4 regions of the Vibrio sp. E150_011 genome follow, and region 1 is predicted to be linked to each of the others. Evidence: predicted binding sites of a transcription regulator. Region 1 holds the regulator's gene; each other region holds the start of a gene.
What was found. The regulator PurR, encoded in region 1, represses purine synthesis genes. The targets are predictions, from matches to a motif close to TNANGNAAACGTTTNCNTNA.

Region 1 (8,091 bases):
TTTTTTATCTACAACAACCAGATGAAATGCATAATATCCAACTAAGAGCGATGCGTCGCGACTTCAGTTGGTTAGAGTCAGCAAAAGAATACAATAAAATGTATGAGATAGCGCTGCATCAACATTAATTTCGTTCCAACTCGAAAAGGCGACCTTAGGTCGCCTTTTTTATTTCCTGCCTATTTTTTCCGTTGCTTTTGTCAAGGACCGCTCTAGCTGGTTAACACTTCGAAATAATTTTCAAATAAATTATGTGCAGTTTTTAACAGCCGTTCCGTGAATTGTGATACCGTAATGCTCATCGCCATTACCTAAAAGATCCTATGTCAGAGAATCTACTGTTTCATAAAACTTACGCGCATCCTACGAGCAAAGAGTGGGTGGTGTTTGTACATGGTGCGGGTGGAAGTTCCTCGATTTGGTTTAAACAAATCAGAGCCTACAGAGAGCACTTTAATCTGCTGTTTGTCGATCTACGTGGGCATGGTAAGTCAAACGAGTTGATTAAAGATATTATGGCAAGTGGCTACACGTTTAAAAGTGTGACTATTGATATTCTTAAAGTGCTCGATCACCTTAAAATTCAATCGGCACACTTTGTTGGTATGTCACTTGGCACAATTATCGTCCGTAATATTGCTGAACTGGCCTCACCTCGAGTTCGTTCTATGGTGTTAGGGGGCGCTGTAACACGGTTTAATACCCGCTCACAGTTGCTTGTGAACCTAGGGAACTGGAGTAAGCATATTATCCCTTATATGTGGTTATATCGCTTATTCGCCTATATTGTTATGCCTCAGCGTGGACAAAAAGAATCTCGTCTTTTATTTGTGCGAGAAGCGAAGAAGCTGTGCCAGAAAGAATTTAAGAGATGGTACACGCTAACAACAGAGGTTAATCCACTTCATCGTTATTTCAAGGATAAAGAACTTCCTATTCCAACATTGTATTTAATGGGGGATAAAGACTATATGTTCATCCACCCAGTAAAAGAAATGGTAGCAGAGCATGAATCGAGCCGCTTGCTTGAAATTGAAAACTGCGGGCATGTCTGTAATGTCGAAAGACCAGATGAATTTAATAAACACTCCATCGCGTTTATTAAATCGGTACAGTAAAATAACCTTAAGTACTTTAATTGATGGTTAAGTGCTAACCGCTGAGTGCTAAGTGCTGACAGTTCCAGCATGCTCCAAACTGCGCTTCATTGAGCTCATTGCATTGTGGGCAGTGCCAGCTAGCTTGGTCGTGATTGTTCTCTTGTTGTTGCACCGCTAAGATTAACGATTTAGCTTTCGCCTCTTGGGATACTTCGTGTAACCAGATGTAAGGTAGGGAGCTTTCATCAAAAGGCACTTCGCCTCTCAATCCAAATACCCCCTCGCCACGTACCTCACACTGAACCCCTTCGGCAAACAGTTGCTGTTGCATGATATGTGTTTCGGTAGGATTATTACCTATGTATATCTTCATTTAGTCTGTACCTGGGGTGATTTTGAAAACCGAGCCATCGCCCATTTCGTGATTAAAGGAAATAACCCTAACAATGCAAAGGAAGCGAGAACAGCGGGTGATACTATGCCTGATAGACTGTCAATACTGGCGAGTTGGGTGCCTGCATTAAGGTAAACCGCAGTACCCGGTAGCATACCAAGTTGACTAACCAAATAGTATTTTGAAACGCGAATTGGGGTTAGCCCCATGAGTAGGTTAATTAGAAAAAATGGGAAAATAGGGATGAGTCTCAAAGAAAAAAGGTAAAAAGCACCATCCTTTTCAACGCCCTTGTTGATCGTCGCCAGTTTACCGCCGAACCGCTTTTGTACCCAATCACGTAGAAGAAAACGACTGCTAAGAAAAGCGAGCGTAGCGCCAATAGTACTTGCAAAAGAGACCAGCAATAAGCTCACCCAAAAACCAAATAACGCGGCGCCCAACAAAGTGACGACAGCGGCGCCTGGGACAGAGAAGGCGGTGATGGTGATATACAGAAAGAAATAGGTAAGCGCGGCAACCAAAAAATTATTGTCAATATAAGTGGCAAGCGCTGCCTGTTGTGCCTTGGCATTTTCTAACGTCAGGTATTGTCCAAACTCTACGCCTAGAAAAACAATAACGGCAACAAATCCTAAGCCCAATAACAATTTTTTACTCATGTCCTACTCCATGTCGATAATGCATCTTTAGTATAAGACACGAACATCGGAATTTAACTTTCAAACAGATAAAAAAAAATCAGCTAATGGGCTGATTTTTTTATAAGTAAGAGAGAACAAGTACTAATTGATATGATTGGCTAGCTCGTCGCGCTTGGCTTGTGGAATCACAGACCAGTGAGTACCATTAATCGCACCTTCTAACGCCCAAAGTAATTCGAGACCGACACTTGTCGAGTGTGTTTTTTGAATTGCCTTGAAGGCTTCAACGGATCCATGCTCTTGAAGTGAGTTCACCGATTCTATCCCCGCTTTTTTGAGCATGCGCTCTGTTGCAAGACGCAAATTCGGGAGATCTTTTAATCGGGTTGGTTTGCAGTCAGATTGTTTTACTTTTTCATCTTTTGCGTAATCCAACGCTGAGCGTGCATAGTTCAATATCAACTCACTGTCATTCCAGCTATCTTCAGGCAGGGCAAAATATTTTGTCACTACTGGGAATCCACGTTTTTTATAAACGTAAGGCTTGAAGCCGTTTTGCTTGAATGTCGCGACGGTTGTTGGGTTAGTTCTGATGTGTAATTTACTGTTCACTGCTAATGCAAACATCGTATCGTCAACAAAAATGCCAAATCCACCGAACATAGAGCGGGATTTGACTTTTCCAAGTTGAGCGAACAACTGCATCGAATTTTTTAATATTGGATTGTCCATATTTGTCTTTTCTCGGTGTTATTTGATTGTGTCACCAAAATCAGGTCCGAGAGTGTAGCAAACAGGCATCAATTCCTTGTTAAATTAAAAACAAGAATTCAGTGTCCTTTGCCATCGGTAACCCCGCTACCTACCATAAATGGTTTAGGCCGGAGGCTTTGCGTCCCAACTTTTCAGATGGTTTGCCCTGTGCGTGACTTTGTTAGAATAAAGAAAAAATGCGTTAATCTGCATTGAGATATAACTAAAGTGTGACGTTGCTTCAAAAATTAGGCGGGTATTTGTGCTTAAGAGGTAACATAAACTAACAATTAGGCGTCTAAAATCTGGGAACAAGATCAAAAAAAAGCGCCTAACTAGGCGCCTTTGTCATTTTGTTGTCAGGTTTTTGACAGAGTGGCGTTCAATTATCTCGGGGTGCATCTCAAATATACGTTTGTCATGACCTTTATCTTTTATGCGTTCTAGCAAAATCTCAAAGGCGTTCTTTCCGACACGACGTTTCGGTTGGTGAACCGTCGTCAGTGGTGGAGAAAAATACTCAGCAAGCTCAATGTTATCGTAACCAATCACAGAGATATCTTCTGGTACGTTCAAACCGAGTTGTTGTAAACGACTCATAAGGCCTAACGCCATCGTATCGTTAAAGCAGAACACGGCGCTTGGTCGTTCTTCCATTGCGGCAATACGATTCGCTGCGATGACCGCTGTGTCACACTCAAAGTTACCTTCAAATATACGGTCTTCTTTCATTTCGATGCCGGCTTCTGATAGCGCACGCTTGTAACCAATAATGCGTTCTTGGCACACCGCTTTTTCTAGGTGACCGCTCAAACATGCGATGTCCGTATGGCCTTTATCAATTAGGTATTTTGTGGCGAGATAACCACCTTCCTCCGAATTATCAATGATCTTATCTGCTTGCGAGCTCTCAGGACCCCAGTCCATGATCACTTTAGGAATATCGGAGTGACGATCAAGCATGCTAAGAAGCTCTTCTGTGAGATCTGAACACATGACGAGAATACCGTCGACGCGCTTCTCTGCTAGCATTCGAATGTAATCTCTCTGCTTTTCATACACGCCACCAGTGTTACACAGAATTAATGTGTAACCTTGACGATAGCAATAGCTTTCAACGCCATCGATAACCTCGGAGAAGAATAAGTTCGTTGATTGTGTAACCAACATACCGATGGTTTTCGTTGAGTTACATTTTAAGCTTCGCGCAACGGCGCTTGGCGCGTAATTGAGTTCTTCTACGGCGGCGTTGACTTTTTCTTGTGTGGCTTCGGCAACAAAACGTGTTTTGTTAATAACGTGAGACACAGTAGTAGTTGAAACGCCAGCTAGACGGGCGACATCTTTGATTGTTGCCATAGCTTTATCCTATTAGTAACGGCTTTTGCGTATGGTCAGCAAAAACGTCGTTGCGGTAATGCAGCTTTGTTTAATTAAAAAAGCGCTTTGGTGTATGGAATGCGTACCGAGTAAGTGAACCTAGTGACACATTGGATTCCAATTGTGGGTTAGCTATTCACCTGACAAGGACATAATAGCTAAAGATAGGAAAGCATGGGGCACTAAAATTTGGTTTTCGCATTGAAACGGCGGATTGTAATGCTAGTCGGTGACTCTAGCAACGTTTCAACCGACAAATTTGATGATAAATTAAAATTAATACGGGGTGACACCGCCACCTTGATTGATAGCGGTGTCTGCATCGGTTACTCAGCAGTTAAATAGTTAAGGTCTAACTGACAAAATGCAATGAGGAGTGTTGCTACCGCGGCGTAAAATCCAAATTCATCATACTCTTTACATTTTTTTTCGAATTGAGGCAGCCATGTCATCAAGTGCTGATTAAGGTAATCAGCTTGCTCTAATAATGCGTTGTTGATGTGCGCCTCGGACTCCAGTTCATTAGAACGAATAATAAGGTTGCCGAGAAAGTCCAACTCTATCGCGAGGTGATCGGCTGGCTCATTTAAGTCTTCAGAGACGGCGACATTGTGTTTTTTTAACAGCTCGGTCATGTCATTAGCCGGTTTATCATTGAGAAGACCTGATTCACCTATGTACATTGAGGCATAAGGTAATGCGCCATGCTTATCTGATTTAAGAAATAGGTCACAAAAATCTGCGGATAGCTCAAGTTGGGCGTCTTCTCGAGTCTGTAATCGGTTCAAGCCATCAATGAGTGTATTGATCGGCGCTTCGAGTGATGGGTTTTCACCGAGACCGCTCAAAAAAGAACGTATTTCGACACTGTGATATTTATCCAGTTCTTGTTGAGTAAGCTCTTTGGCAAATAGGCTAGAAAGCCACCAGTATATCTCTGCACGTTGTTCATTAAATGCTTTCAATTCTTGCATCTTGTTCTCTCCAAAAGTCTTGCCCTTATTTTAGACAATAAAAATGAACAGCAGTAAGGGCAATAATGAAAAAAATCGAACGTTTATGAAGATAAATGAATAAAAGAGCGGTTGATGGTTTTAAAGCGACACCAGATGGGCAAGGTTCTGATTGCATATAGTGGATAAAAAGTGTTCTTGTCTTGAATCAATAAAAACACGACTTTCTACACAATACCGTAATGTCCGCTAGAATTGTGACTAATTATGAATAGAATGGCTTCGGTCATAGATAGAATAGAAACGGTGAATATGAGTTATCACGTATTAGTAGTTGAAGATGATGTCGTTACGCGTAGCAAGTTGTCTGGTTACTTTGAGAGTGAAGGCTATTTAGTAAGCGAGGCTGAAAGCGGTGAAGAGATGCGACAAGTATTGCAGTCTTCCAGTGTCGACCTTGTCATGCTTGATATCAATCTTCCTGGTGAAGATGGTCTGATGTTAACTCGAGAGTTACGTAGCCAGTCTGATATCGGTATTATATTGGTAACAGGTCGTACTGATAGTATTGATCGGATCGTTGGCCTAGAAATGGGCGCAGATGACTATGTAACGAAACCGTTTGAATTAAGAGAATTATTGGTCAGAGTTAAAAACTTACTGTGGCGTATCGCCCAAGCTCGTAAGCAGCCCTTAATATCGCAAAGTGCCGAGAACGAGCATGTTGTGCACTTTGGGGAGTGGTTATTCGATAAACAACGCCGCTCATTAAGTTGCAATGGTGAACCAGTAAAACTGACAAAAGCCGAGTATGAGCTTTTAGTCGCGTTATCTACTTACCCTAATCAAGTTCTGAGTCGTGAGCGAATCTTGAACATGATCAGTCATCGAGTTGACGCGCCAAATGATCGCACTATTGATGTATTAATCCGACGTATGCGCACTAAAATGGAAGCGGATCCGAAAAACCCACAAATATTCATCACGGTTCATGGTGAAGGATATATGTTTGCGGGTGACTAGCGACTACGTTTAATTTAACGATGTAGGTTGCACTCTTTCACAAAAAATAGCGTGTCTCATCATTAAAAAACAGTACTCAATTGTAAAAAAAGCCAGGCGTTTAACACAGCCTGGCTTTTTACATCAATGTACTTAGATCCAGTGCACTTAGATCCAGTGCACTTAGAACCAGAGCACTTAGCGCCAGCGTACTTAGAACCACAGCAATTAGAGCGAGATGATATTATCCCTAGCTAAGGTTGAGCAGATTCTGCAGGTGGGCTAAGCGCCTTGTCAGAGTTAGTATCCACTGGCATGCCTTCATTTCCCTGTTCACCCTCAACGTTACTCTCTCCTACAACGGTTGCATCGTCGTCACCTTCTAACGTTGAAAGTGGATTATTTTCAGGCGTGAGCTCATCTGTAGACGACACTCCCTCGCTAGCAACCCAGTCACGTAACCTTTGCCATGCCAGCCCCATGGTTTCATGCCAGTATCGCTCTGTTTGTTCGAGGTAGCGAGCTTGTGGGGTATATTTTTGCCATGCTTGCTCAATATCTTTTTGGGCCAAAAAGTTAGTGGGCGCAGGGTAGGGTACTAAGCCTGCAGATTCAAACTCGTACATCGCTCTTTGCATATGACTGGCTGACGTCACAAGAACCAATTTTCTGTTTTTGACAAACGCGGTGGCTTGTCTCGCTTCTTCCCAGGTGTCTTTCGCGGTTTCAAGCAAAATAATCTCGGACTTAGCGACACCAAGTCCCAGTGCGACCTTCGCCATCATTCTTGCGTGGCTGACATCGGTGCCACCTGCGTATCCAGAGAGGATCATTTTTGCACCAGGGTACATACGCATAATTCGTATGCCTTCGCTGAGCCTCATAAGTGAGGTTCGACTAAGCTGCGACGTCGGAGGCAAGTCATCATCAACAGTATGACCCCCACCGAGCACCATGACATAGTCAATCGTTTCGTTGATCGGTAAGAAAGGCTTGTATTGACGCTCTAATGGCATCAATAATCGGCTTGACAAAGGTTGGAAGGCGATGAGAAAAATCCCACAAAGTGATACAAGAATAATCATGCATCCTATTCTGCGCCTTGCAGTAAACATAATAAGCGCGAGTCCCAAAAAACCTAGGATCAGCATAGCTGGCAAAGGCATTAGAAGGGATGACACGATTGTTTTCAGCTCAAACATAAACTAATAGTCCGAAAAAACACCACTTAACGCTAAAAAAGGAGCTTGCCCCTTTATTCCTGTCACTTATATGACAGAATAGCAGTCCGATTGGCTATCTTAACTTAATAAACCGTGATGCAAGACCGTAATTTCGACGATATCGCCCACAAATTTGCAAAAAATATTTACGGCTCAGAGAAGGGAGAAATACGCCAAACTATTGTTTGGGAAGACTTAACCCACGCTCTTGCCGTGTTGGATGATACTAGAAAAACACTGCAAATATTAGATGCAGGTGGTGGATTAGGGCAAGTTTCGCAAAGGCTTGCGGCAAGGGGACATCATGTCACCTTGTGTGACCTATCGTCCGAGATGCTGAAACTTGCAAGATCTGACGTGGAAAAAAAGGGTCTTCAGGCACAGTATCGCTGGGTCCACAGTGCGGTCCAAGATATTGATGAGCAGTTAGAAGGCCCCGTCGACCTTGTGTTGTTTCACGCCGTTATGGAATGGTTAGCTGACCCTAAATCAGCGCTTAAAACCGTATTAAGGCAAGTCAAACCCGGTGGCGTTGCCTCCATTATGTTCTATAACCATCATGGGTTGGTGTTTAAGAATGTCATTTGTGGCAATATCCCGCATGTGTTGGATGGAATGCCTCATAGAAAAAGATTTAAGCTT
Region 2 (8,091 bases), on a different contig from region 1:
TGTGTGATTGCCACCAGTTAAATTCAGTCACCTTATATGATGGCACGCCCCATTCGAGGAGGTGTCGGCCTACTCGCGCAGGCACAATAAAGCGGGTGACCTTGTGGTGAATTTGTTTGATCGTTGATTTGTCTAAGTGATCATAATGATCGTGGCTAATCATGCAGATGTCGATGGTTGGAAGATCCGCGATAGAAATAGGCAATGCATGGCATCGCTTGGGACCAGCCCAATCGAGTGGGGAAGCTCGCTCAGTCATTACTGGGTCTGTTAACAAGATTTTCCCGTCTAGCTTCATCAATACGGTTGAGTGGCCGAGCCGAAAGACACAGTCTTGTTTCTCTTGGTCAATGTCGTGTTGGGAAAGGGAGTCTACTGGAATATTGGGCGCATGGATATTGAGAAGGTTATCGATATTCAGGTAAGAACGTAGGGTAGTGACTTTGTCTTTAAATGTAGGGGTATAGAGCGTTTCAGTGTTCGTGAATCGACTCGGTTTCGAATCACTAGAAAACAAAAACGCTTTCACGCTTTGTGACATAAAAGCAGGCATACGTGATGTCCTATTAATTAAAGTAACATCCTTAGTGTTGTATGGCTTGGTGACATTTAGATGTGACTACAGCGAAACAAATATGTAGATAAAATGACCAGATTGAAATAAATGCCGCTATGAATACAGGGAAAGAGCTCATCCCGTCGGTGATTGAATTTGTGTTCTTATGGCGTTAACACGGCTTTATTATTGATTCGCCACACGGATTATATTCACAGCACTGATTATGGTTTGCATTAGGTACTGAGCTTTATCTTCTTGAGCAAAAAAAGCTTAGGTTAATGAATTTGGTGTGAAATGGGGTTTCGCATGTTGGTAGGAGCGCGATGAGCATGAAAAGAGGAATAGATAGGTTTTCAGGGGGGGGGAGGAAGTGAGTGCTGAGCATTGCTCAAGAGAGTGCAGGTCTTAGGTAGTATAATAACCCGCACTCTTTTTTACTTTATTAGTACAACGCTTGGCTATTTTTTACTGGTGTGGAACTGCTCACAAGCGATCATTGTATTCTCAATCAGGCTAGCGACAGTCATCGGACCCACACCACCTGGTACCGGCGTGATAAAGCTCGCGTTTGTTCTAGCCACGTCGTATTCGACATCGCCGACAAGTTTGCCATCGTCCATGCGATTGATACCGACATCGACCACGACGGCCCCTTTTTTGATCCAGTTACCTGGAATAAAGTTAGGCTTACCAACGGCAACCACAACAATATCAGCCTGACGAACATGCCCTTCTAGATCTTTAGTGAAGCGATGACATGTGGTTGTGGTACAGCCTGCAAGTAATAGTTCAAGGGTCATTGGGCGACCAACAATATTCGATGCACCAACCACAACGGCATGTTTGCCACGCATTTGGATATTGTAGCGATCCAATAGGGTGATGATGCCTTTTGGTGTGCAAGAGCGAAGCTTAGGCATACGTTGTGCTAGGCGGCCGACATTGTATGGGTGGAAGCCGTCTACGTCTTTCTCTGGGATAATACGCTCTAGGACGCGAGTGTCATCAATGCCAGCAGGAAGTGGTAACTGCACCAAAATACCGTCGACTTCTGGGTCGTTATTTAGCGTATCAATCAAGGCTAATAATTCTTCTTGCTTCGCGGTTGCAGGAAGATCAAAAGATTTCGAGACAAATCCGACTTCTTCACAAGCTCGGCGTTTGCTTCCCACGTAAACTTGAGAAGCAGGATCTTCACCCACAAGGACAACCGCTAGGCCGGGCGCTCTTAGGCCTGCGTCTGTACGAGCTTTAACTCGAGCTGCGACTTCAGAGCGGACAGTTTGAGAGATCAGTTTCCCATCGATGTTTTGAGCAGTCATAATTTTCCTTGAGAAAGTTAATTGGCTGTTATTTTTGTGTGCATTGTCCCAGAAAAGTATTTCAAAAGCCAGAAAGCAAACGTTTGCTTCGTTTAAAATCTCATCTTCCACCTACAGGTTGTGCTTTTTTTGGGCATTTGAATCACAAAGAGTAAGAAAGCCATTGATTTACCGAGTTCATCTCGTATAATCCTTTCCCTGTAGCGCGCCCTTAGCTCAGCTGGATAGAGCACGTCCCTTCTAAGGATGTGGTCGTAGGTTCGAATCCTACAGGGCGCGCCAACTATTTAGAAACCCCTGATAGCTCATTGAGTTATCAGGGGTTTTGCTTTTTCTACGATATATAATGTATCTGCTACACTATCACCATCTTATTGCGCGTCATTCATCACGCGTTATTGTTAGCGCGTCATCGACACTATGAGAGACTCTTTTATGCCGTTTACCAAGCTTGGGCTCAGTACCCCACTACTGAATGCGATTGAAAAGGTGGGTTATGACAAGCCAACCACGATTCAGACTAAAGCCATTCCTATCATTTTAAATGGCGATAACCTTCTTGCAGCGGCGCAAACCGGTACCGGTAAAACGGCGAGCTTTGTCCTGCCGATTTTAGAAAAACTGAGCCGTGGTGAGACACAGCGTAAAAAGCGCGCTCGAGCGTTGATATTGACGCCTACACGTGAGCTTGCTCAGCAGGTTCATCAAAGCATTGAAACCTACGGTCAAGAGCTGTCTCTTAAGTCTATGGCGATGTATGGCGGCGTGGATTATGCTCCGCAGAAACAAGCGTTAATTGAGGGTGTCGACATTGTTGTGGCGACACCGGGTCGTTTGCTCGACTTATATGGACAACATGCAATACACCTGGATGAAGTTGAATGCTTGGTGTTAGATGAAGCCGATAAGATGCTTGATATGGGCTTTATTGAAGCCATTAATAAGATCATCGCTCGTGTTCCTGAAAACGCGCAAACCTTATTATTCTCAGCCACACTGTCTAATCCGGTACGCGAGCTTGCACGAAGCGCGATTGATAATCCGTCAGAGATCAGTATTGCCAAACACAGCGCATCTAAAGGTAACATCAAGCAATGGATTGTGACGGTGGATAAAGACATCAAATCGTCATTGCTAAGCCATTTGTTGACGGAAAACAGCTGGTCGCAAGCGCTGATTTTTATCGAAACCAAGCATGGTGCCGCGAAATTGGTGAGTCAATTAGAGAAGCGTGGCATTGCCGCAGAAGCCTTCCATAGTGGGCGTAACCAAAAAGTACGCCAAAAGCTCATTGAAGACTTTAAGGCCGGTGATATTCAGTATTTGGTTTCGACGGGTGTGGCGGCGCGTGGTATCGATATCGAAAACCTGCCGATTGTTATCAACTACGATTTGCCATTCCCTGCCGATGAATACGTTCACCGTATCGGTCGTACAGGCCGTGCCGAAGCGGCTGGTGAAGCGTTGTCACTGGTATCGAGAGATAACTTTAAGAATCTGTGCATGATTGAAAGCCGTCTAGGGCACTTATTAGAGCGTGTCGAAATAGAAGGGTTTGAGCCGCGTCACCCCGTACCGGTATCCATTCTTAACTATGTACCTAAGCATAAGCGCAATAACGACGATAACCGCTAATCTCGGGTAGTCATCGATAATACGTATTAGGCAGTTTGTACATGAAAGTACATTAAAGACATCACTGTATAGACAACGAAAAACCTCTGATCGCTGATTAGAGGTTTTTTTTCGTTTGTTCCGCCAACTCTCGAACAAATTTTACTAATCTAATAACAGTTTACTAGTCTAATAGCGATGGATAATTGTGGCGTGTAATAGTGGAGAGCGATGTGAGAAAGTGGTGCTTATTGGGTTTGTTATTTTTGGGGCCGCACTGCTACGGTGAAGCCTTTCCAGATTTCCCTGATGTGGTGGTGTGTGAAGTTGGTCAGCCTTATCGCAATGGAGCTATAACGTTATTTGCTGAGTATCAAGACCAAAACCGAGTCGTATTTTATCGAAGTATGGATGGTAAGCAGGTGATGAAAATTGATCGGAAGGGGTTGGTGAGTGCGCACAATAAAACGACCAAGAATAGCTGTCTTGGTCGCACGCTCAATGCCTTAATCGCCAAGGGAAAGGTGTTTGATTTTCAGGCAAGAGAAAAGAAATAAGCAGCGTCTTGAACGCTGCTTAAGATAGCATTGCTGCCATTATTTATTTGACGGTAGGGCTATTCGGCTTTTTCAATTAATAATGTGATGCCATCAACATCAATGACGCGCACCAATGACCCTGAGGCGATAGGTTCGTCACTGTATGCGCTCCAAGAGGTATCTCCGAGTCTAATTCGGCACTTCCCTTTGGCAATATCTTGATCTAATACTGCGGTTTGACCAATCAATTGTTTGTCTTTTTGATTAAGGTCTCGGCTGTTGTCTGAATGACGATCGGTTTTATGTTGCTTACGCCACCACAACCAAGTGAGCACCAGAGAAAAGACACCAAAGCTCACCCATTGGAGTTGCCAACTGATCGGTAAGAAGGCGACAAGGATACCAACGAGCATGGCAGAAATGCCAAGCCACAATAGGTATCCAGCAGTGCCAAGTAGCTCACCACACAGCAACAAGAGCCCGAAAGCGAGCCAGTGCCAGTAGTTAACTTGGTTTAGTAATTCAATCACGCGTTATCCTTGTTATCGGCTTTTGATTGATTAAACATTTCAGCGATGCCAGCAACCGAGCCCATCAAGCCAGTGGCTTCAAGCGGTAACATAATGATTTTACCATTCTCAGCTTGACCGATTGATTTGATCGCATCGGTGTAGCCTTGGGCAATAAAGTAATTAATTGCCTGCATATCACCTTGCGCAATCGCGTTTGAAACCATCTCCGTCGCTTTAGCTTCCGCTTCTGCTGCTCTTTCTCGCGCTTCTGCTTGAAGTATAGCGGATTGCTTTTCACCTTCAGCTTTCAAAATATCAGACTGCTTGTGGCCTTCGGCTCTTAAAATTTGAGCTTGTCTTACCCCTTCAGCCTCAAGTACTTCGGCGCGTTTATTACGTTCTGCTTTCATCTGGGCATTCATTGCAGCGGTAAGATCGGCTGGTGGCTGTACATCACGAATTTCAATACGAGTGACTTTGACGCCCCATGAGTTTGTTGCGTCATCAACAATAGCCAGTAACTTGGTATTAATAGAGTCGCGCTGGCTGAGCATTTCATCAAGCTCCATCGAGCCAAGAACCGTACGCATATTCGTCAGGGTGAGGTTACGGATGGCATGCTCGAGATCGGTTATCTCATAAGCGGCCTTAGGTGCATCAATAACTTGGACAAAACAAACCGCATCAATGACCACGTTAGCGTTGTCTTTACTGATGACCTCTTGTGGAGGAATGTCCAACACGCGTTCCATCATGTTGACCTTATTACCGATGGAGTCTACGAACGGGATAATGAGGTTTAGGCCTGGCTTTAAGGTGTGGGTGTAGCGCCCAAACCGCTCTACGGTCCAGTTATCACCTTGGGAAACCGTTTTGACACCTGCGACCAAAAATACGATCGCGACCAGAATAAAACCACCAATTGTAATCATTGCGTCAATCGCCATGACAGCACTCCTTGTATGAAATTTAATCCATTCTGGATCAGTATAGCAGCCAGCGCAAATAGAATAGTGTATTGGAGTGTATCTAGCGATTAGATGTAATTGTAAATAATATCAGACGTTTAATAAACAGGGAGGTCAATCCTCCCTGTTCGCTTTAACAGGCAGGGACGTGATTAGTACAGCAGTGAGTACAGCTGTCGGCGGTATTGACCCGCAATAGGGTTGCCTTGGCCTAATGCAGACAAAATATCCATAAAGGTTTTTTTCAGTTCACCATCCAGCGCATTGAGATCGGCTCGAACGTGACTCCACAGGAGCTCTAAGGCTTCTTCATCACGGCTGACTTGGTGATACGCAAGTGCAAGCTCTACGACAACCTTTAGATCGTCAGGTGTTGTCTCAAGCGCAGCTTCAAGCGATTGGATCTCTGGGCTATCCGCTGCTTGTTTATGCAGCTCTAGTTTGGAGACTAAGGTTTTGTAGTAATTGTCTTTGTATTCGAGTGGAATACTATTGAGCATGGTTTCGGCTAAGTCAAACTGATTGGTTTCTAACAAACTGTTGGCGCGGGCAAGTTTAATCTCACCTTTGTTTTGAAAGTCTTCTGACAAGGTAGCAAACAGTGTCAGTGCTTCTTCATGTTCACCTTGCTGAGTTAGCTCCAATGCCTTTTGCGCCGTTAATTCATCTTGGCTTGGGAGATGCTTAGTGAGCATTGCGGTGATGGCTTCAAGAGGCTGAGGGCCACCGAGTCCGTCGACAGGCTGACCATTAACAAATAATGCAATCGTCGGTAGGGCTTGTACACCAAATTGGCCCGCAATGGCTTGCTGCTCTTCACAGTTTAATAACGCCAGCGTGTAAGCCCCATTGTATTGCTCGGTTAACGCTTTCAATGATGGAATCATTTGCACGCTTTCTTCACTCATCGGCGCCCAAAAATGAATGAGTACCGGCGTGGTCATTGAGCCTTCTAGCACTTGGCGGAAGTTTTGCTCGTTCAGGTCAACAATGTACGGTGCTTGCATCAAATAATCCTTGTTTGTTTTCACGTTAATTCTATAAGCAAGATTGGTATGAAAGGGGATAAATTCAAGGTCATCATGCAATTTAGCCGTGACGAGCAGAAACCAAAACACCGCACTATTCGTGCGGTGTTTGTGGAGTTCAATGGTTTGGCAGCTAAGGGTGTTTAAAACCAGACAAAATAAGCAAGTGTCATACCCACAGCGAGCCAGTTAAGCTGATTTAACGTCATATTGTTATATCCAGATTAATTGCTGCGAGCTATTGGATCTTAATTGATCCTATAGGATAGTCATCGTAACGTGGTGTACGGTAATCAGACTATATTGAGTAATATATCGATGCTTTGTGACATTAAAATTACAAATGAACGATTTCTATGCAGCTTTTCGCAAGATAGGATCAAGCCACTTGCCTGGAAGTGTTCTTTTTAATAGGGCGAAGATCTTTGTTGGTGTGGTGACTCGGTAGCGAAGTTTGGGGGTTGCAGACTCAAGTGCATGAATGAGAGGTGCAACGCAAGCTTCTGGTGGTAACACAAATTGGTTGTTGGATGTTGTGTCAGATAAGCGCTGAAGCTGTTGCTGGTACTCAAGTTTATGAACGCTTTTTTCGATATTGATCCATTTGAGAAAGGCGACTTTGGCATTGGTTCTAAATTGAGTCTCAATAGGGCCAGGCTCTATCAAAGCAATACGAATGTTTGACGGATGCAGCTCTAAGCGAAGGGTATCCGTCCACCCTTCGATAGCAAACTTGGAAGCGTTATAAGCACCACGATATCTCATGGCGGCAAAACCTAGCACAGAGCTGTTTTGAATAATCCGGCCTTCGTTATGCTGGCGCATGGCTGGCAAGACGAGTCTCACTAATTCATGCCAACCAAAAAAGTTGGCTTCGAACTGTTCACGCAGCCCATCGGTGGGTAAGTCTTCTAACGCCCCAGGTTGCCCATAAGCACCATTGTTAAAGAGGCCATACAGTCGTCCTTCACATAGTGCTAAAGCCTTTTGGGCACCGAGTCGGATACTTTTGGGATTAGCGAGATCCAATTGAATGCAGGTAAGCCCTTCGTTTTGAAGGCGTTTAACATCTGATGATGCGCGACAAGAAGCGATGACATGATAGCCACGCTTATGAAGTTCGTGAGCCGCTGTATAGCCAATGCCAGTAGAGCATCCTGTTATTAATATTGCCTTTTTCATTTAATTGATAATACGTTAGTCCTTACGTGTGTTCACCATAACGATAACGTGAGGGCAGAGACAAGGGTTATCGGCTATTCATAAGAATATTTTTTAATGCCGGCTCAATATGTGGAAACGAAAAATTGAAGCCAATCTCGGTGAGCTTTGTTGGTTTTGCTCGTACACTATCAAACAAAAGGCAAGACGACTCCCCCATGGCGAGCTTGAGCACCCACTTCGGTGTCATCAAAATGTGCGGCCGTTTTAGTGTCTGTGCTAATGCTTTGCTAAACACCGCATTAGGAACGGCATGTGGTGAGCAAAAATTGTAAGGGCCTTGAGCGTGTGGGGTGTCTAGCAGATAGACAATGCCCCTAACCATATC
Region 3 (8,091 bases), on a different contig from region 1:
CCTGACAGCCAAAGACATTGCCCGCAAACAACCTGCTGCAGTCTTCAAAAAGTCTGAACATGATGGGCCCGCTTCTGCCTTACAAATCCTAATGGATAACGATCGAGATTATGGCATCGTCGTCGAAAAAACGAGCCACTACTCGGGCATTGTATCGATCGATTCGTTGCGTCAAGCGCACAAGGAAAAGCGAACCTTGGTCAGTGCTCAGATCGACCAAGGCATCACGCTTCAACCTAACCAACCAATCAATGAGATATTAGGGTTGGTGGCCAGCGTGCCTTACTCGGTACCGGTGGTCGATGACAGCGGAAACTATTTTGGCGTTGTGACGAAATCACGACTTCTTCAGACGTTAGATAAGGGATAAATGATGTCATCAGACCAAACTAATACCGATCCATGGTCACAACCGGTGCCTCAACAAGCGGCTTCTGATCCTTGGGGGCAAGCCAGCGACGCATCAAGCTCAACGGATTGGCTAAACAGTGAAACCGTTGATACCGTGCCCTTTGACCTTCTCAACCCATTCGAGAAAGCCGTGCTGCCCGTTGATAACTGGGTTGAGTCTGGGCTCAATTGGCTAGTAGAAAATGGCCGCCCTCTGTTTCAAGCGATTCGTATCCCGATCGATTTTATCCTAAGTTCATTTGAAACCGCGCTCGTTTCAACACCTGCGCCCTTCATGTTGATCATCTTATTCTTATTAGCATGGCAGTTTTCGAATCTAAGGCTTGGTCTCGCAACGGCGGTGTCTTTTGTGTTTATCGGCCTTATTGGCGCCTGGTCAGAGGCGATGGTGACCCTTTCATTGGTGATGACATCGGTGTTCTTTTGCTTGTTGATCGGACTCCCCTTGGGGATATGGTTAGCCAGGAGCCAAACCGCTGCGAAGTTTATTCGCCCGATTCTTGATGCAATGCAAACCACTCCAGCCTTTGTTTACCTAGTACCCATCGTGATGTTGTTTGGTATTGGTAATGTGCCGGGGGTCGTGGTGACCATTATTTTTGCTCTGCCGCCGGTCGTGCGCCTTACGATTCTGGGTATTCAACAAGTGCCTGAAGAATTGATCGAAGCCGGACATTCGTTCGGCGCCAGTAAAAAGCAGATGCTGTATCGCATCCAGCTGCCACTCGCACTGCCAACCATTATGGCTGGCGTGAACCAAACCTTAATGCTGTCGCTTTCGATGGTGGTTATTGCCTCTATGATTGCGGTTGGCGGTCTAGGTCAGATGGTACTGCGTGGGATTGGCCGTTTAGACATGGGGCTTGCCGCGGTTGGCGGGTTGGGCATTGTCATTCTCGCAATCTTGCTTGACCGAATCACTCAGGTTCTTGGGGTCAACGCTGGCAATACCAAACTACGTTGGTACCACACCGGTCCTGTTTCTATCTTGTTCAAAATGTTCACTCGGAAAAGTGAGCCAACATTAAATTTACGGAGAAATGAAAATGAATAATTCATGGAAGAAAACCCTAACTGCCAGCGTGGCGTCTGCACTCGTGTTATCGACAAATGTTTGGGCTGAGAAGCTGCCCGGCGACGGCGTTAGCATTCAACCACTTCAATCAACGGTTGCAGAAGAAACCTTTCAAACACTGATTGTTAGCCGTGCACTTGAGGCTCTAGGCTACGATGTGAAGGAAACAAAAGAAGTCGACTACAATGTGGGCTACACCTCTATTGCAAAAGGCGACGCGACCTTCCTTGCCGTTGGTTGGTTCCCACTTCATGCAGACAAATACAGCCAATCTGGTGGTGATGACAAATTCTATCGCAAAGGGCAATACGTCAGTGGTGCTGCGCAGGGTTACTTAATCGATAAAAAAACGGCAGAGCAGTACGGCATTACCAATATTGGTCAATTAAGCGACCCAAAAATCGCCAAGTTATTTGATGCTGATGGCGATGGCAAAGCCGATTTAACAGGCTGTAACCCAGGCTGGGGTTGTGAGCTTGTCATTGAAGAACAGTTGTCTGCTTATAAATTACGAGACACCGTGAGCCACAATCAAGGTAACTACGCCGCGATTATTGCCGATACTATCTCACGCTATAAGAACGGTGAGCCGATCCTTTACTACACATGGACACCATACTGGGTAAGTGGCGTATTGGTCCCGAATGAAGATGTAGTTTGGTTAGAAGTGCCGTTTTCGGCATTGCCTGGTGAGCGTAAAGGCGTTGATACGACGTTATCTAACGGCAAGAACTACGGCTTTGAGATGAATTCTATGAGCATCATTGCCAACAAGGCATTTGCTGAACAAAACCCTTCTGCCGCTAAGTTGTTTGAAATCATTAAGCTGAACATCAATGATGTGAGTGCTCAAAATATGATGATGAGCCAAGGTAAAAACAGCACTGCTGATATTGAATCGCATGTGAATGGCTGGATCAAAGCTAACCAAGGCCTGTTTGACTCTTGGGTTGCCGAAGCTAAAAAAGCGTCAATGTAATCTTAGTGGCGCGGTATGGTCCAGATAAGGCGATATAATCTTATTAAAACCTTATTACAGCCACTATGAGATAAATACCACCCTAGAAAATGTAAGCACTCCAATCGTTGGTAACTCAACGATTGGAGTTCGTGCAATACGCTTATGCTTATGCTTATGCTTATCGCTATAACCTGACGTTGTAAGCTATCGTTGCAAGCCAAAGCAATAAGCGACACAACACATCACCGCGATATCGTCTCTCTAATTACAGCAGAACCAGATACGTCCCAAACAGCGCACACAGCACATAAATCACGGGGTGCACTTCCTTACCCTTGCCCGCAACGACCATCGTAAACGCGTAACTGATAAAGCCCATTGCCATACCGTTAGCTGGAGAAAAACTCAGTACGGTGAACATGATGGTGAAAAACGCGGCAATGCGAGACTCTTTCTTTTCCCAATCTATCTGCCCAAGGCGACCAATCATATAGATACCGACCACCACCATTGCTGGCGCGACCATCGCAGCAGAGAAGACCGAGAATATTGGGTACAAAAACAACGATAAGAAGAATAGTCCTGCCACAACCACAGCGGCTAAGCCCGTTCTTGCCCCTTGCGATGACGCAATACCAGATTCAGAGAACGCAGTAATAGAGGTCGTACCCAGAACAGAACCAATCACCGTGCCACCAGCATCTGCTACCAGTGCAGAGCGTGCGTTCGGCACCTTGCCATCTTTATCAATGATGCCGGCATCTTTACCGACACCAACAATCGTGCTTAGTCCATCAAAGAAATCGACGATCAAAAAGATAATCACGATAAACAATAGGTCAAACATCTTCTCGGCCGTTAAACCTGAGATATCGAAGATCGCGCCAAAGCTCCCGGCCATACTTGGTGGCATCGACACGAGCTGCTCTGGGATTGGGGCATTTGATGTACCCATGAACGTATCGGCCAATACCGTTAATACAATGGCAGAAATGAAAGAGATGAACGTCGCCAGCTTGATGTCTCTGACCATGCAGCCTAGCGCAATAAAAATACTGATGTACGCAATGATGACTTTAGGGTCAAGGATGTCCCCCATGCCCACCAGAATAATAGGATTAGAGACGATAATGCCTGCATTCTTTAGGCCCAAGAAAGCAATAAAGAGACCGAGAGAAACCGTAATAGCGAGCTTAAGATCCTCTGGTATCGATTCAATCATTGCTTTGCGAATTCGGGTCATCGACAGGATCAAGTAAATAATGCCAGAGAAGAAGATGCCGAGTAGCGCCTCATGCCACACCAATGCCACCGAGCCACTTAATAGCATCCCTTTAAAGAAGCCGTTCATGCTCATACCTGGAGCAAGCATCACTGGGTAATTACCAAAAAAGCCCATAATAAGTGTCGCAATACCAGCAGCGAGTGCCGTAGCGGTAAAGACGGAACCACGGTCCATGCCAGGGATGTCACCAAGAATGGCAGGGTTGACCGCGAGGATATAACTCATGGCAAGGAAAGTAATGAAGCCCGCATACACCTCTGTGCCAACGGTAGACTTGCGCTCAGAAACTTTAAATGTAGATTCGATAAAAGAAGTTTTCGCTGATGGTTTACTAGCCACGTCGACACTCACGATAAAACCTGCTTATTTGGATTAGGAAAAGTCGCCAAGTTCAGTCATTGAACTTGGAAAAGTTGGCGCGGATTTTAATCGACCGTGTGAATATTTCAATGAATTTCGTGCCATTTGTGAATATTTTTTATCGCTTTAAAAACAACACCTTGATAAATAAGCAAACGTTTGCCACTACATTGCAATCACGACACGGACCGCCGAGCATTTTTTATGTTCGATGCCCTCTTTTATTATTTTTCCAGGTCAAGCCCTGTGACTTGTCGAAAATAGTCAAATTGTGCTACTCTTCGCCTCCATTTTTCTGACTGATTTTTCAACAGTCTCAGTCAGTATTATGTTTCGTTAATGAAACGCCTATCACTGCGCGTTTCTCGTTTTCAATCCAGAACTATGGACTCGTACCTATGGGCAAAGGCACTTTATACATCGTATCCGCACCAAGCGGCGCAGGTAAATCAAGCTTGATTTCAGCGATGCTAGAAACCAATCCTACGTATGCTATGAAAGTGTCGGTATCGCATACCACTCGTAGCGTGCGACCTGGTGAAGAGGATGGCGTGCATTATCATTTTGTTGAAAAAACAGAGTTTGAGTCGCTGATCGCTCAAGATGCTTTCTTTGAGTACGCCGAGGTATTCGGTAACTACTATGGAACGTCTCGACTATGGATTGAAGAAACCCTAAATAAGGGCATTGATGTCTTCTTAGATATCGATTGGCAAGGCGCTCGCCAAATCCGCGCGCAGATGCCGGAAGCAAAAAGTGTCTTCATTTTGCCACCGTCCAACGGTGAGCTGGAACGTCGTCTTAACGTTCGTGGTCAAGACAGCGACGAGATCATCGCTAAGCGCATGAGCGAAGCTAAGTCTGAGATATCTCACTATGACGAATATGACTATGTCATTATCAACGATGACTTTGATGTCGCGCTGATTGATTTCAAAGCGATCTTACGCGCTGAGCGCCTAAAACAAGATAAGCAAACCATCAAATACAAAGGCATGCTCGTCGCACTGCTTTCTGAGCAGTAGAGATAAGCGTGTTTTCGTCATTGTTTCTACGTATTTTGTGGTGATTTCCTGACAAAATGCAGTAAAAAGCAAATGACCTTACTATAACGGCCGTATTTACCTATATACTGTTACACAGACGCTACTGTTGTGCAGGTGATGTTGTTGTACAGGCGATATAGCTGTACAGACGTTATTGCTGTACGACAATGTCACTAAACAGACAATACTGGTAAACATGCATACTGGTTAACCGACGAGACTAGTAGTAAACAGGCGGTCGTCAGGCTCTATTGGGATCATTTGTGATCTAGCATCCAATCCCAATAGGCTGTATACTTTCTCGTCATCTAAAATTTAGTTAATTATTGGAGTTCTTATGGCACGCGTAACTGTTCAAGACGCTGTTGAAAAAGTTGGTAACCGCTTCGACCTAGTTCTTATTTCGTCTCGCCGCGCACGTCAAATGCAAATCGGTGGTAAAGACGCATTAGTGCCAGAAGAAAATGATAAGCCAACGGTTATCGCACTACGCGAAATCGAAGAAGGCTTGATCACTAAAGATGTACTTGATGCACGTGAGCGTCAAGAACAGCAAGAGCAAGAAGCCGCTGAACTAGCCGCGGTTAGCAGCATCGCTCACAACCGTTAATTCGGACCGAGTTTACTCGTGTTCCATCGACTTTCGGGCCTACAATTTGTACCTATTCGATAGCCTTAAAGACGTTGCCCAAGAATATCTAACAGAGCCTCACCTTGAGGCTCTGCGTCAATCTTATGTGGTAGCAAGAGATGCCCATGAAGGGCAGACCCGCTCAAGCGGAGAACCTTACATCATTCACCCTGTCGCGGTTGCTCGGATCCTCGCTGAAATGCGTTTGGATATTGAGACACTGCAAGCAGCGTTATTGCATGATGTAATTGAAGACACTGAAGTCACCAAAGAAGAGCTAGAAGAACAATTCGGTACCACTGTTGCCGAACTCGTCGATGGCGTATCCAAACTCGACAAGCTTAAATTCCGCGATCGTAAAGAAGCCCAAGCTGAGAACTTCCGTAAAATGGTTCTGGCAATGGTTCAAGACATCCGCGTGATTCTAATTAAGCTGAGTGACCGCACCCACAATATGCGTACGTTAGGCGCCCTGCGTCCTGACAAACGACGTCGTATTGCTCGCGAAACCCTCGAAATCTATGCCCCACTCGCCCACCGCCTTGGTATTCATAACATCAAGACCGAGCTTGAAGAACTTGGCTTTGAAGCCCTGTACCCGAACAGGTACCGTGTTCTGAAAGAAGTGGTGAAATCAGCGCGTGGCAATCGTAAAGAGATGATCCAGCGTATCCACAGCGAGATCGAAGGCCGCTTAGAAGAGGTAGGGTTAACGGTTCGCGTGTTGGGTCGTGAAAAGAACCTGTTCTCCATCTATAACAAGATGAAAACCAAAGAGCAGCGCTTCCACACCATTATGGACATCTATGCATTTCGAGTGATTGTCGATACCGCGGATACCTGTTATCGCGTGCTTGGCCAGGTCCACAGCTTGTATAAGCCACGTCCTGCTCGCATGAAAGATTACATTGCCGTACCAAAAGCCAATGGCTATCAATCCTTGCATACCTCTATGGTTGGCCCTCACGGGGTACCAGTTGAAGTACAGATTCGTACTGAAGACATGAACCAGATGGCAGACAAGGGTGTGGCTGCGCATTGGGCTTATAAAGGCAATGGCGATCGCTCCGGCACGACAGCGCAGGTGAAAGCCCAGCGCTGGATGCAAAGCCTGCTTGAGCTTCAGCAAAGTGCGGGCAACTCCTTTGAATTTATTGAAAACGTAAAATCTGATCTGTTCCCTGATGAGATCTACGTCTTCACGCCTAAGGGCCGAATTGTCGAACTGCCTCTTGGGGCAACCGCGGTCGATTTTGCCTATGCGGTGCATACCGATGTGGGGAACACCTGTGTCGGTGCACGTGTTGATCGTCAACCATACCCTCTCAGCAAGGCGCTGAAAAATGGGCAAACGGTTGAGATCATCAGCGCACCGGGCGCACGCCCAAATGCCGCTTGGCTTAACTACGTGGTGACATCACGCGCTCGCACAAAGATCCGTCAGGTTCTTAAAACCATGCGTCGTGAAGAATCCGTCGTACTTGGTCGTCGACTGCTTAATCATGCATTAGGTCGCCATTCTATCGATACTATCTACCCAGAAAATATCGATGAAGTACTCAAAGATCTGAAACTTGAAAGCACCGATGATTTACTTGCCGCGATTGGCTTAGGCGAACTGATGAGCATTATCATCGCTCGACGTTTGCTTGGTGATACCGATGAGTTGACGCAGACCAGTTCTGTACCATCGTCGGGTAAACGCCTGCCTATCCGTGGTGCGGAAGGTATATTGCTGACTTTTGCTAATTGCTGCCATCCGATCCCTGACGACAGCATCATTGCCCATGTTTCACCGGGTCGTGGGCTTGTTGTACACAGAGAAACCTGTCCAAACGTACGCGGCCATCAAAAAGAGCCGGATAAATACATGGCGGTGGAATGGAGCGATGGCTACGAGCAAGAGTTTACCGCAGAGCTGCAGGTTGATTTGCATAATCACCAAGGCGCGCTAGCTGAACTGACCAACGTCATTGCAAAAACAGGGTCGAATATCCACGGCATTTCAACCGAGGAAAGAGATGGCCGTTTGTATACCGTGACGGTATTACTGACGACACAAGACCGTGTGCACTTGGCGGGTATCATGAAGCGTATACGCGTGATGCCGCATGCCTTACGAGTCAGACGACGTAAAAACTAGTTTTCAATGTGTTAACTTCAACGGGTTCGATAGTCATATCGAGCCCGTTTTATTTGGACCTAATCATGAATCTCGAACGCTATAACCGAATCCAAGATGTACTTCGTGCACGCCAACCTGATCTCACGTTGCTGCTAGAGGAAGTCCATAAGCCCAACAACGTCTCAGCCGTCATTCGC
Region 4 (8,091 bases), on a different contig from region 1:
TGAGTTATTGGATTGCTTAAAGCCCGGCGCATTGCTGAAAAGAGGATCGCCCCATGATATCAACACATCGGCTTGGTAGCCCTCTGCAACCTTAACCGAATCAGAAGTAGAAATAGGAATAGCGTCAAAACCCAGCAAGGGTGAGTCTTTCGCCATGGTATTGGCGATAGCGCTGTTGACAGGACTCGCAGCAAAGAAACCAACCGTGCCGGCCGCACCCGTTGCTTTGAGGAAAGAGCGACGTGATTGGAGCAATGCTTCATTTGCTGCAGCAGCGTCAACAAACTTGTTAAATTCAGGCTCGTGCTTAAGAGGGCGTTGATCATGGTCATGATTAAATAGCTTCACAGAACTTCCTTTCTTCTACCGGTTAAGCCTTTTGGGTAAGGCTACTAATAATATATGAAAGTGATAATGCGCTGACTATATGACATATGAGTTACATGTAATTAACATTTATGTGTCGCAATTAAATTTTAAACGCTAAGCCGAATCATTACTCATCCGTTTTGCGATAGCGCAACGCTTGCAAAGTCTATTCTCAGTTAAATCAGAAGACGAATCGCTCGTACATAAACAGATTATTCACATGTAAATAAAAAACCATTCGCATGTAAATAAATAGTGGCCATCACTCAGACAACCGAAACGGTATAAGGCTAATCCCTTCAATTCCACAAACAGCCGCGATGGTTGGGTGCCAAGATAATCTTTCTAGGTATTGCCCTAGATAGCGATATTGCATTGGAGACGGAGAAATCGTTAAGGCCCACTCAGAGAGCATAAACAAGAAAAAGTCACAAGCTGAAAGCTGATCACCAAGTAAATACTGACCTTTACTGAGTTGCTCATCGATGATGGTTAAGGCTTCTCCAATCCTCATATCTTGTGCAGCAATAATGCTGGCGATCGCGCTAGAATCCACGGTGTGTCTATGAGGGTAATACCGCACCATCAATTCAGCTTGTAAGGTGTTCGTTAAAAACATCATCCATTGAAAAAACAATGGTCGCTCAGTATCCCCAACTTTAGGTAGTAAGGTTTTTGATGGATATTTTTCGGCTAAATGTACACAAATTGCTGGGCTCTCGAAAATCGGTTGCCCATCATCGACAAGGGTGGGAATACGACCTGCGGGGTTTAATCTCAGGTAATCTGCCGATTTATGATGCTGGTTATCTCTATCGACGAGAATTAATTCATACGGCACATCCAAGTGATGCAAAATAAAATGAGGCGCTAGAGACGCGTTATTAGGATAGTAATAAAGTTGATACACGTTAGTTCCTTAACTGAGGTTCATGATGGGAGGATGCCTCAAATCCACTTAACCATAACGCATCGCATTTAACGTGTGAAGCGGCGAAGAGTGAGAATCTGATGATTATTCACACAACTACTCACCCATTTATTCAAGCATTTAGTCATCACCTTAGAATAGGGCTTTTGGCGTTTGCCTTAAACCTAACGCAGTGGTCTAATAGTTAAATCAGTCGTATCCCTATATCTGTGCTCTAACGCGCATCCTGATAGGAACAAAGGAAAGACCCCATGTCTCAACACGAACCCTCTTATTTCTTTTTTGATTATGAAACATGGGGCATTAGCCCTGCTAAAGACCGTCCATGTCAATTCGCTGGTGTTAGAACCGATATGGATTTCAACATTATAGGCGAACCCTTAGTCATTTACTGTCAACCCCCTTCTGATTATCTCCCCTCTCCAGAAGCAGCGTTGATCACCGGTATAACACCGCAAATCTGCATTGAAAAGGGATTACCTGAACCTGAGTTCATCAAAAAGATCCATCAAGAGTTGGCGACACCAAATACGACGAACCTGGGCTACAACAGCATTCGCTTCGATGATGAAGTCACACGTTATACCTGCTACCGCAACTTTATCGATCCTTACGCGTGGAGCTGGAAGAACGGCAATTCACGCTGGGATTTATTGGATTTGATGAGAACCTGTCATGCACTGCGCCCGCAAGGGATTGAGTGGCCAGAGAATGCGGACGGCTTTACCAGTTTTAAGCTAGAGCACCTTTCCATCGCTAACGGCATTGAACATGCAAATGCTCATGACGCAATGGCTGACGTCATCGCAACCATTGAACTCGCCAAAAAAGTGAAAGCGGCGCAGCCAAAACTGTTTGATTATTTTTACTCGATGCGCCAGAAACGTAAACTAAACGAACTGGTTGATATTGTTAACATGACTCCGCTTATGCATGTCTCAGGTATGCTTGGACGCGAGTGTCAATACACCAGTTGGGTTGTGCCTATTGCTTGGCACCCAACCAATCAAAACGCTGTTATTGTGGCTGATTTAGCAAAAGATCCACAACCTATCTTAGATTTAACAGTAGAAGAGTTACATACTCGCCTCTACACGAAACGGGACGACCTTGCCCCAGATGAACTTCCAGTACCACTGAAATTAATCCATTTAAATAAATGTCCAATCTTAGCCCCAGCTAAAACACTGACCGCAGACAACGCAGAAGCAATCGGCATCGACCGCCAACAATGCTTAGCAAACTTGGCTCTGCTCAAAAAGAACCCTGAGATTCGAGAAAAATTGATTGGCTTGTACAATATCGAACGCGAATTTGATAATGATAACGACGTTGATACTCAGCTTTATAGCCAGTTTTTCTCGCCGTCCGATCGCGCAGCGATGGATATCATTCTTGAGACCGACCCTAACAACCTTTCAGCGCTAGACATCAGCTTTAGTGATACAAGAATTGAACCTTTACTGTTTAGGTATCGTGCTCGACATTATCCTTGGACGCTTGATGAAACCGAGCAACAAAAGTGGGCCGGCCACTGTCGAGAATTTTTCGAGAGCCGGATTGAAAAATATATGTTCAACCTAGAAAATCTGGTGATGGAAAACGAATCTGATGAGAAGAAACTCACCGTATTGAAATCGGTGTACCGCTACGTTGAAAAATTAACGTCTTGAGCGTCCTTCCCTTCTTGCTAAACATGAGTCTGAAGGGAAAACAATTGCTACCAAAGCGTTTACGTTAGCCTTTACAACTCATTCATTTCCACTTTCAAATTGGGCATAACGTGATTTGTTGTTTGCCCAGCGCCGTCGAAGAGAATGTCATGATAAAAACTGTGCTTCACTACATCTTATCTTTTGCCTTAATTTTTGCCGCTTTGTTTGCCGGTAATACGATCCAAAGCCTGCTCGATGTCTCTATCCCGGGCAGTGTTTTCGGCATGCTGTTACTCTTTACATTAATGGCGACGGGGATTCTTCCCGTCAAAGCCGTTCAACCGGGTGCGCACGCTTTTATACGCTATATGATCCTTTTGTTTGTTCCCGTTAGCGTGGGGTTAATGAACCATTTCGATACGCTTATCGATAATGCACTTCCAATCCTTGCAAGTGCAGTCGGCGGCACCATGATCGTCCTCGTTTGTCTATCTGTATTTTTAGACAGATTTCTTAAAAAGGGGAATAAATAATGTGGATATTCGCGACAATTATCGTGTTCTTTATCGCTCGATTTATTGGACAAAAAGTCAAAAACCCGCTGTTCAACCCATTATTGATAAGTATCGCCATCCTTATTCCAACATTGCTAATTTTTAATGTGCCCTTCGACACTTACTATCAAGACAACGAATGGATAAGTTATCTATTGCAACCAGCCGTGGTTGCCCTAGCCTACCCTTTGTATGAACAACTGCCACAAATTCGCGCAAATTGGCGCATCATTATCTTAGCTTGTGGGGTAGGCAGTGTAGGCTCTATGTTTACCGCGTCCGTTATTGCGGTTTGGCTAGGTGCTGACATGCAATTAGTCGCGAGCTTATTAGGTAAATCCGTTACTACACCAATCGCAATGGAAGTCTCAAGTCATTTAGGTGGTGAGCCTGCGATCGCCGCTATACTTGTTTTATTGGTCGGCTTATTTGGTGCGATCTTGGCTTACCCTTTATATCAATTGCTCGGCGTCACACACCCGATTGCAAAAGGACTGACTATGGGCACCGTTTCCCACGCACTTGGAACCGCAACATGCGCCGAAAAAGATCCAAGAGATGCCGCTTTTAGTTCATTGGCCTTGGTTATTTGTGGGATAATAACCTCAGTGTTAGCACCTTCGTTTTTTGCCTTCGCTCTCTGGTTAAATCACGTTTTGGGCTAAGCGAGTATGGTGATTACGTCACTATCTGAGCGCAATTACGATTTTGGCTCACTTACTGTTCTGGTTGAGCTAGGTATCTTGCTAGATCGTTGCTGCGCATCTTGATGCACCAACAAACGAGCATTGCGTGATATCACTCTAATTATGCAAAATGAATCATTGTTGCACCATTAATTGTGACACAGATCGATATAAGTGATAATAAAGTTACATAGAATAAATAAAAACACTTATAGAAAATAAAGGGAACACGAATGACAGATCGTTTTGACTCTGTACTCAATGAAGCGCCAGCAATCATTAAGCAGTACTTAGAACCTATTGTCACCCATGAACAATTCGATGCGACGCTTAGCCCTAGCCAATTTGAAACGCTGCTTTCTCTTTCAGGGCTTGCCGATAATGAGCTGCGCCTGGCGTTGCTCCCTTTTGCAGCGGCATATTCCTATGCCCCTATTTCTGAGTTCTTTGTTGGTGCAATTGTTCGAGGTACGTCTGGTAAGCTCTATTTTGGTGCCAATATGGAGTTCCTTGGTGCTCAGCTCGGTCAAACGGTTCACGCAGAGCAATCGGCGATAAGTCACGCTTGGATGAAAGGTGAGCAAGGCGTCAAAGACATCACCATTAACTTCAGTCCTTGTGGGCACTGCCGCCAATTTATGAATGAATTGACCACCGCCCAACAGCTCGTCGTTCAGTTGCCTGAACGCGACGAAATGACATTACAGCAATACTTACCTGAAGCATTTGGTCCTGGGGACTTAGGGATCACTGATGGTTTAATGACGCCTCTTTCTCACGGTAAAGATATTAGCAATGTCAGTCTGTTAATGAAGCAAGCCGTTGACGCATTGAACCGTAGCCATGCACCTTATACTAATAATCTTAGCGGCGTTGCTATCAAGATGAACGATGGTCGTTTATTTCAAGGTGCTTATGCCGAAAATGCGGCGTTTAACCCTAGTTTACCGCCGCTACAGGTTGCACTTGCTCAGCTATTATTGGCGAAACAATCGTTGAATGATATTAGTCTCGTTGCTTTGGTTGAGATGGCTGACGGCAAAATTAGCCACCTAGCAGACACTCAAGCTACGCTAGAAGCCATTAATCCAGACATTCAGGTCGAATACGCTACTATTTAAGCAATAAATAACGTGCTTCCAAGCTGAAGCACGTCTGCCTTCCCAACTCAAAGTGATTCTCTTAATTACGGCATAAAACACGCGCGCAAACGATTGCTTTTTCTGTATAAATCAGTATTATTCACCGGAATTTTCCTGATTTATACACAAGGATCTAATATGTTTGGTACCGCAACGAATGAAAATGCTACCCGAGTGTTATTACTGGGCTCAGGCGAGCTTGGTAAAGAAGTCGCTATTGAATGTCAGCGTCTCGGATTAGAGGTCATTGCGTGCGATCGATATCCTAACGCACCAGCCATGCAAGTTGCTCATCGCAGCTATGTACTCGACATGCTAGACGGTGATGCACTTGAAGCGATCATCACAAAAGAAAAACCTGATTTTGTCGTCCCAGAAATTGAAGCTATCGCCACAGAAAAGCTGGTGGAACTTGAAGCTCAAGGGCTAAATGTTGTGCCAACGGCAAACGCCACCAAGTTGACGATGAACCGCGAAGGTATTCGTCGACTTGCCGCGGAAGAGCTCGGCCTTAATACCTCTCCTTATCGCTTTGCCGACAGCTACGAAGACTTCGTAAGCGCCGTAGAATACGTTGGTATCCCTTGCGTCGTAAAACCCGTAATGAGTTCTTCAGGCAAAGGCCAAAGTATCATTAAAAATCAAGACGATATCGATAACGCCTGGACGTATGCCCAAGAAGGTGGACGCACTGGTGCAGGACGTGTCATCGTAGAAGGTTTCATCGATTTTGATTATGAGATCACTCTACTCACTGTCCGTGCCGTGGACGGTGTGTCTTTTTGTGCGCCTATTGGGCACCGTCAAGAAGATGGTGATTATCGTGAATCGTGGCAACCACAAGTGATGTCTGAAAACGCGACTAAAGCCGCTGAATATACCGCTGAACAAGTGGTTAATGCGCTTGGTGGTTATGGTTTGTTTGGTGTTGAATTATTTGTAAAGGGAGATAAAGTCATTTTTAACGAAGTCTCTCCTCGCCCACATGACACTGGCTTAGTGACGCTCATTTCACAAGAAATGTCAGAGTTTGCACTTCATGTGCGCGCATTCACAGGCATGCCTATCAATCACATCGCACAGTATGGCCCATCGGCTTCTGCAGTAATTCTTGGGCAAGGCACATCAGATAACATTCGTTTTACCGGTGTATCTGAGGCGGTTTCAATGCCTCAAACACAAGTTCGTTTATTTGGTAAGCCTGATATTGATGGTCGACGCCGACTAGGCGTTTCTCTGACTCGCCGTAAGTCGATTGAAAGCGCTATCGATGATGCGATTGACAGTGCGAAGCACGTGAAAGTGGTTTACTAACCTAATTAGCGGTATGCACGGTTGTTACATACTGTACGATTGTCGCCCCCGCTGCTTTCCACCAACCTGAAACATGAATGCAGAGAGATAGTAGCCCAAATAGCCGCTATCTCTCATTATCATATCCAAACTAACCACTGATCAGACTATTTTAACGACTCAATTAGCCACACATCCTCACAGAAATGACTCAGCCCTTGTTTAATCCTTCGGTGTTCACTATCCGCTTCGTCTCTTGCTAAACGCGTCACACGAAAACCGTTATCGAAATAGTTTTCGACTTCTAGTTGCGGCACGCTATATGGCGGTCCAGCCATTTCGTCTTGAATATAATCCAAAGTCACCAGCAAAATCCGACCGCCCGGTTTAAGCACCTGCTTGAGTTTATCGATGTAAAGCAAGCGCATATCCGCAGGCATGGCAATTAACGCCGCCCGATCGTAAATCAAATCAACACTTTCTATTGGCGCTGTAAAAAAATCCCCGACATAAATATTAAGCTCATCAAACTGATACAGCTCAAATTGATGGTTAAGTGTTGTGACGAGTGGCGTATAAAAGTGTTCCGCAAAAAAAGAGCGGACCGCTATTTGGCTTAACTCAACTCCTTGTACGTTATCGTGACGCTGCGCCAACCAAACCAAATCTTCTGACTTACCGCACAATGGCACAAATACAGATTGCTCACGGGTCGGTTCTAATACTGGCCAATGTTCTATCAAAAGTGGGTTCACATCCTCAAGATGAAAACCAATTTTGTTTGCTGCCCATTTATTGTGCCAAAGCTCAAAGTCGTTCATTTTAGATTCATTTTAGGTGTGGATAATGGTTAACGTAGAGTTTACAGATTGAGGACAAAAAGTCATGTCTAGCTGGGGTATTATTTCTATGAGACAGGCATCACAATTTGCTTAAAGACCTTAACAACTGACTTGGTAACCAAATAACTGTCCCCATATCATAGTTAGCACTACTCCAAACGTTATAGCACTTTTTTTACACCGTTTTTGTAACGTAACCAGGAGAGAGCATGAGCATGTTTTTCCGTGCCGCAGCACTAACGCTGTTGGTACTCAGCCGCGCACCAGCATTTGCGGCTCCGCTTGATGAATCCAACTCTAACCAGACAAAAGGGAACCAAGAACAAAACCAAATAAGTCCATCGAACTTTAAACATAGTCTCAGTGGCCTTTATGGTATTAACCCTGTCGATACCGATGTCGCGCAACCGCATGCGGATTTTGATGTGTTGTACAGCAAAGCCCATCAGGCTCAACATGAGTTAGAATCGTTGTGTAAAAGCACAGCATTACTGACTCAAACTGACGCACAATTTTCAGGTGTTAAATCGTCAGAGCGCGCTCTGGAAAAAATCAATACTGAGTTAAACGGTGAAGTAAACCAAATTACCGATTTGGCTCGAGCGACCATCGTCGCAAA

Region 2: the regulator PurR is predicted to act here: its motif matches at 1,953-1,972, upstream of folD (bifunctional methylenetetrahydrofolate dehydrogenase/methenyltetrahydrofolate cyclohydrolase FolD).
Region 3: the regulator PurR is predicted to act here: its motif matches at 4,240-4,259, upstream of ACE1OE_RS21785 (NCS2 family permease).
Region 4: the regulator PurR is predicted to act here: its motif matches at 5,398-5,417, upstream of purT (formate-dependent phosphoribosylglycinamide formyltransferase).

What each region holds. Positions count from the first base shown of each region.
Region 1 covers NZ_JBHFOL010000019.1:122-8,212, reverse strand. Annotated here, with positions in the region: gene glgA (glycogen synthase GlgA) at 1-128, shown strand, start outside; gene ACE1OE_RS20825 (alpha/beta fold hydrolase) at 324-1,118, shown strand; gene ACE1OE_RS20820 (DUF2007 domain-containing protein) at 1,153-1,473, opposite strand; gene ACE1OE_RS20815 (TVP38/TMEM64 family protein) at 1,470-2,156, opposite strand; gene ACE1OE_RS20810 (TfoX/Sxy family DNA transformation protein) at 2,280-2,870, opposite strand; cyclic di-GMP riboswitch class I at 2,984-3,067, opposite strand; gene purR (HTH-type transcriptional repressor PurR) at 3,240-4,250, opposite strand; gene torD (molecular chaperone TorD) at 4,598-5,245, opposite strand; gene torR (two-component system response regulator TorR) at 5,537-6,247, shown strand; gene elyC (envelope biogenesis factor ElyC) at 6,481-7,428, opposite strand; partial or broken gene ACE1OE_RS20785 (methyltransferase domain-containing protein) at 7,543-8,091, shown strand, end outside.
Region 2 covers NZ_JBHFOL010000027.1:16,663-24,753, reverse strand. Annotated here, with positions in the region: gene ACE1OE_RS23090 (MBL fold metallo-hydrolase) at 1-553, opposite strand, end outside; gene folD (bifunctional methylenetetrahydrofolate dehydrogenase/methenyltetrahydrofolate cyclohydrolase FolD) at 1,018-1,881, opposite strand; tRNA gene ACE1OE_RS23080 (tRNA-Arg) at 2,087-2,163, shown strand; gene ACE1OE_RS23075 (DEAD/DEAH box helicase) at 2,317-3,516, shown strand; gene ACE1OE_RS23070 (hypothetical protein) at 3,729-4,052, shown strand; gene ACE1OE_RS23065 (NfeD family protein) at 4,112-4,564, opposite strand; gene ACE1OE_RS23060 (SPFH domain-containing protein) at 4,561-5,493, opposite strand; gene ACE1OE_RS23055 (tetratricopeptide repeat protein) at 5,667-6,521, opposite strand; gene ACE1OE_RS23050 (SDR family oxidoreductase) at 6,897-7,724, opposite strand; gene ACE1OE_RS23045 (TIGR01777 family oxidoreductase) at 7,792-8,091, opposite strand, start outside.
Region 3 covers NZ_JBHFOL010000022.1:27,035-35,125, forward strand. Annotated here, with positions in the region: gene proV (glycine betaine/L-proline ABC transporter ATP-binding protein ProV) at 1-370, shown strand, start outside; gene proW (glycine betaine/L-proline ABC transporter permease ProW) at 374-1,465, shown strand; gene proX (glycine betaine/L-proline ABC transporter substrate-binding protein ProX) at 1,458-2,465, shown strand; gene ACE1OE_RS21785 (NCS2 family permease) at 2,713-4,083, opposite strand; gene gmk (guanylate kinase) at 4,491-5,117, shown strand; gene rpoZ (DNA-directed RNA polymerase subunit omega) at 5,476-5,748, shown strand; gene spoT (bifunctional GTP diphosphokinase/guanosine-3',5'-bis pyrophosphate 3'-pyrophosphohydrolase) at 5,795-7,912, shown strand; gene trmH (tRNA (guanosine(18)-2'-O)-methyltransferase TrmH) at 7,978-8,091, shown strand, end outside.
Region 4 covers NZ_JBHFOL010000009.1:99,046-107,136, reverse strand. Annotated here, with positions in the region: gene ACE1OE_RS15015 (PhoX family protein) at 1-348, opposite strand, end outside; gene ACE1OE_RS15010 (glutathione S-transferase family protein) at 632-1,279, opposite strand; gene sbcB (exodeoxyribonuclease I) at 1,552-2,973, shown strand; gene ACE1OE_RS15000 (CidA/LrgA family protein) at 3,123-3,488, shown strand; gene ACE1OE_RS14995 (CidB/LrgB family autolysis modulator) at 3,488-4,174, shown strand; gene cdd (cytidine deaminase) at 4,429-5,316, shown strand; gene purT (formate-dependent phosphoribosylglycinamide formyltransferase) at 5,476-6,651, shown strand; gene ACE1OE_RS14980 (thiopurine S-methyltransferase) at 6,798-7,451, opposite strand; gene ACE1OE_RS14975 (RelA/SpoT domain-containing protein) at 7,682-8,091, shown strand, end outside.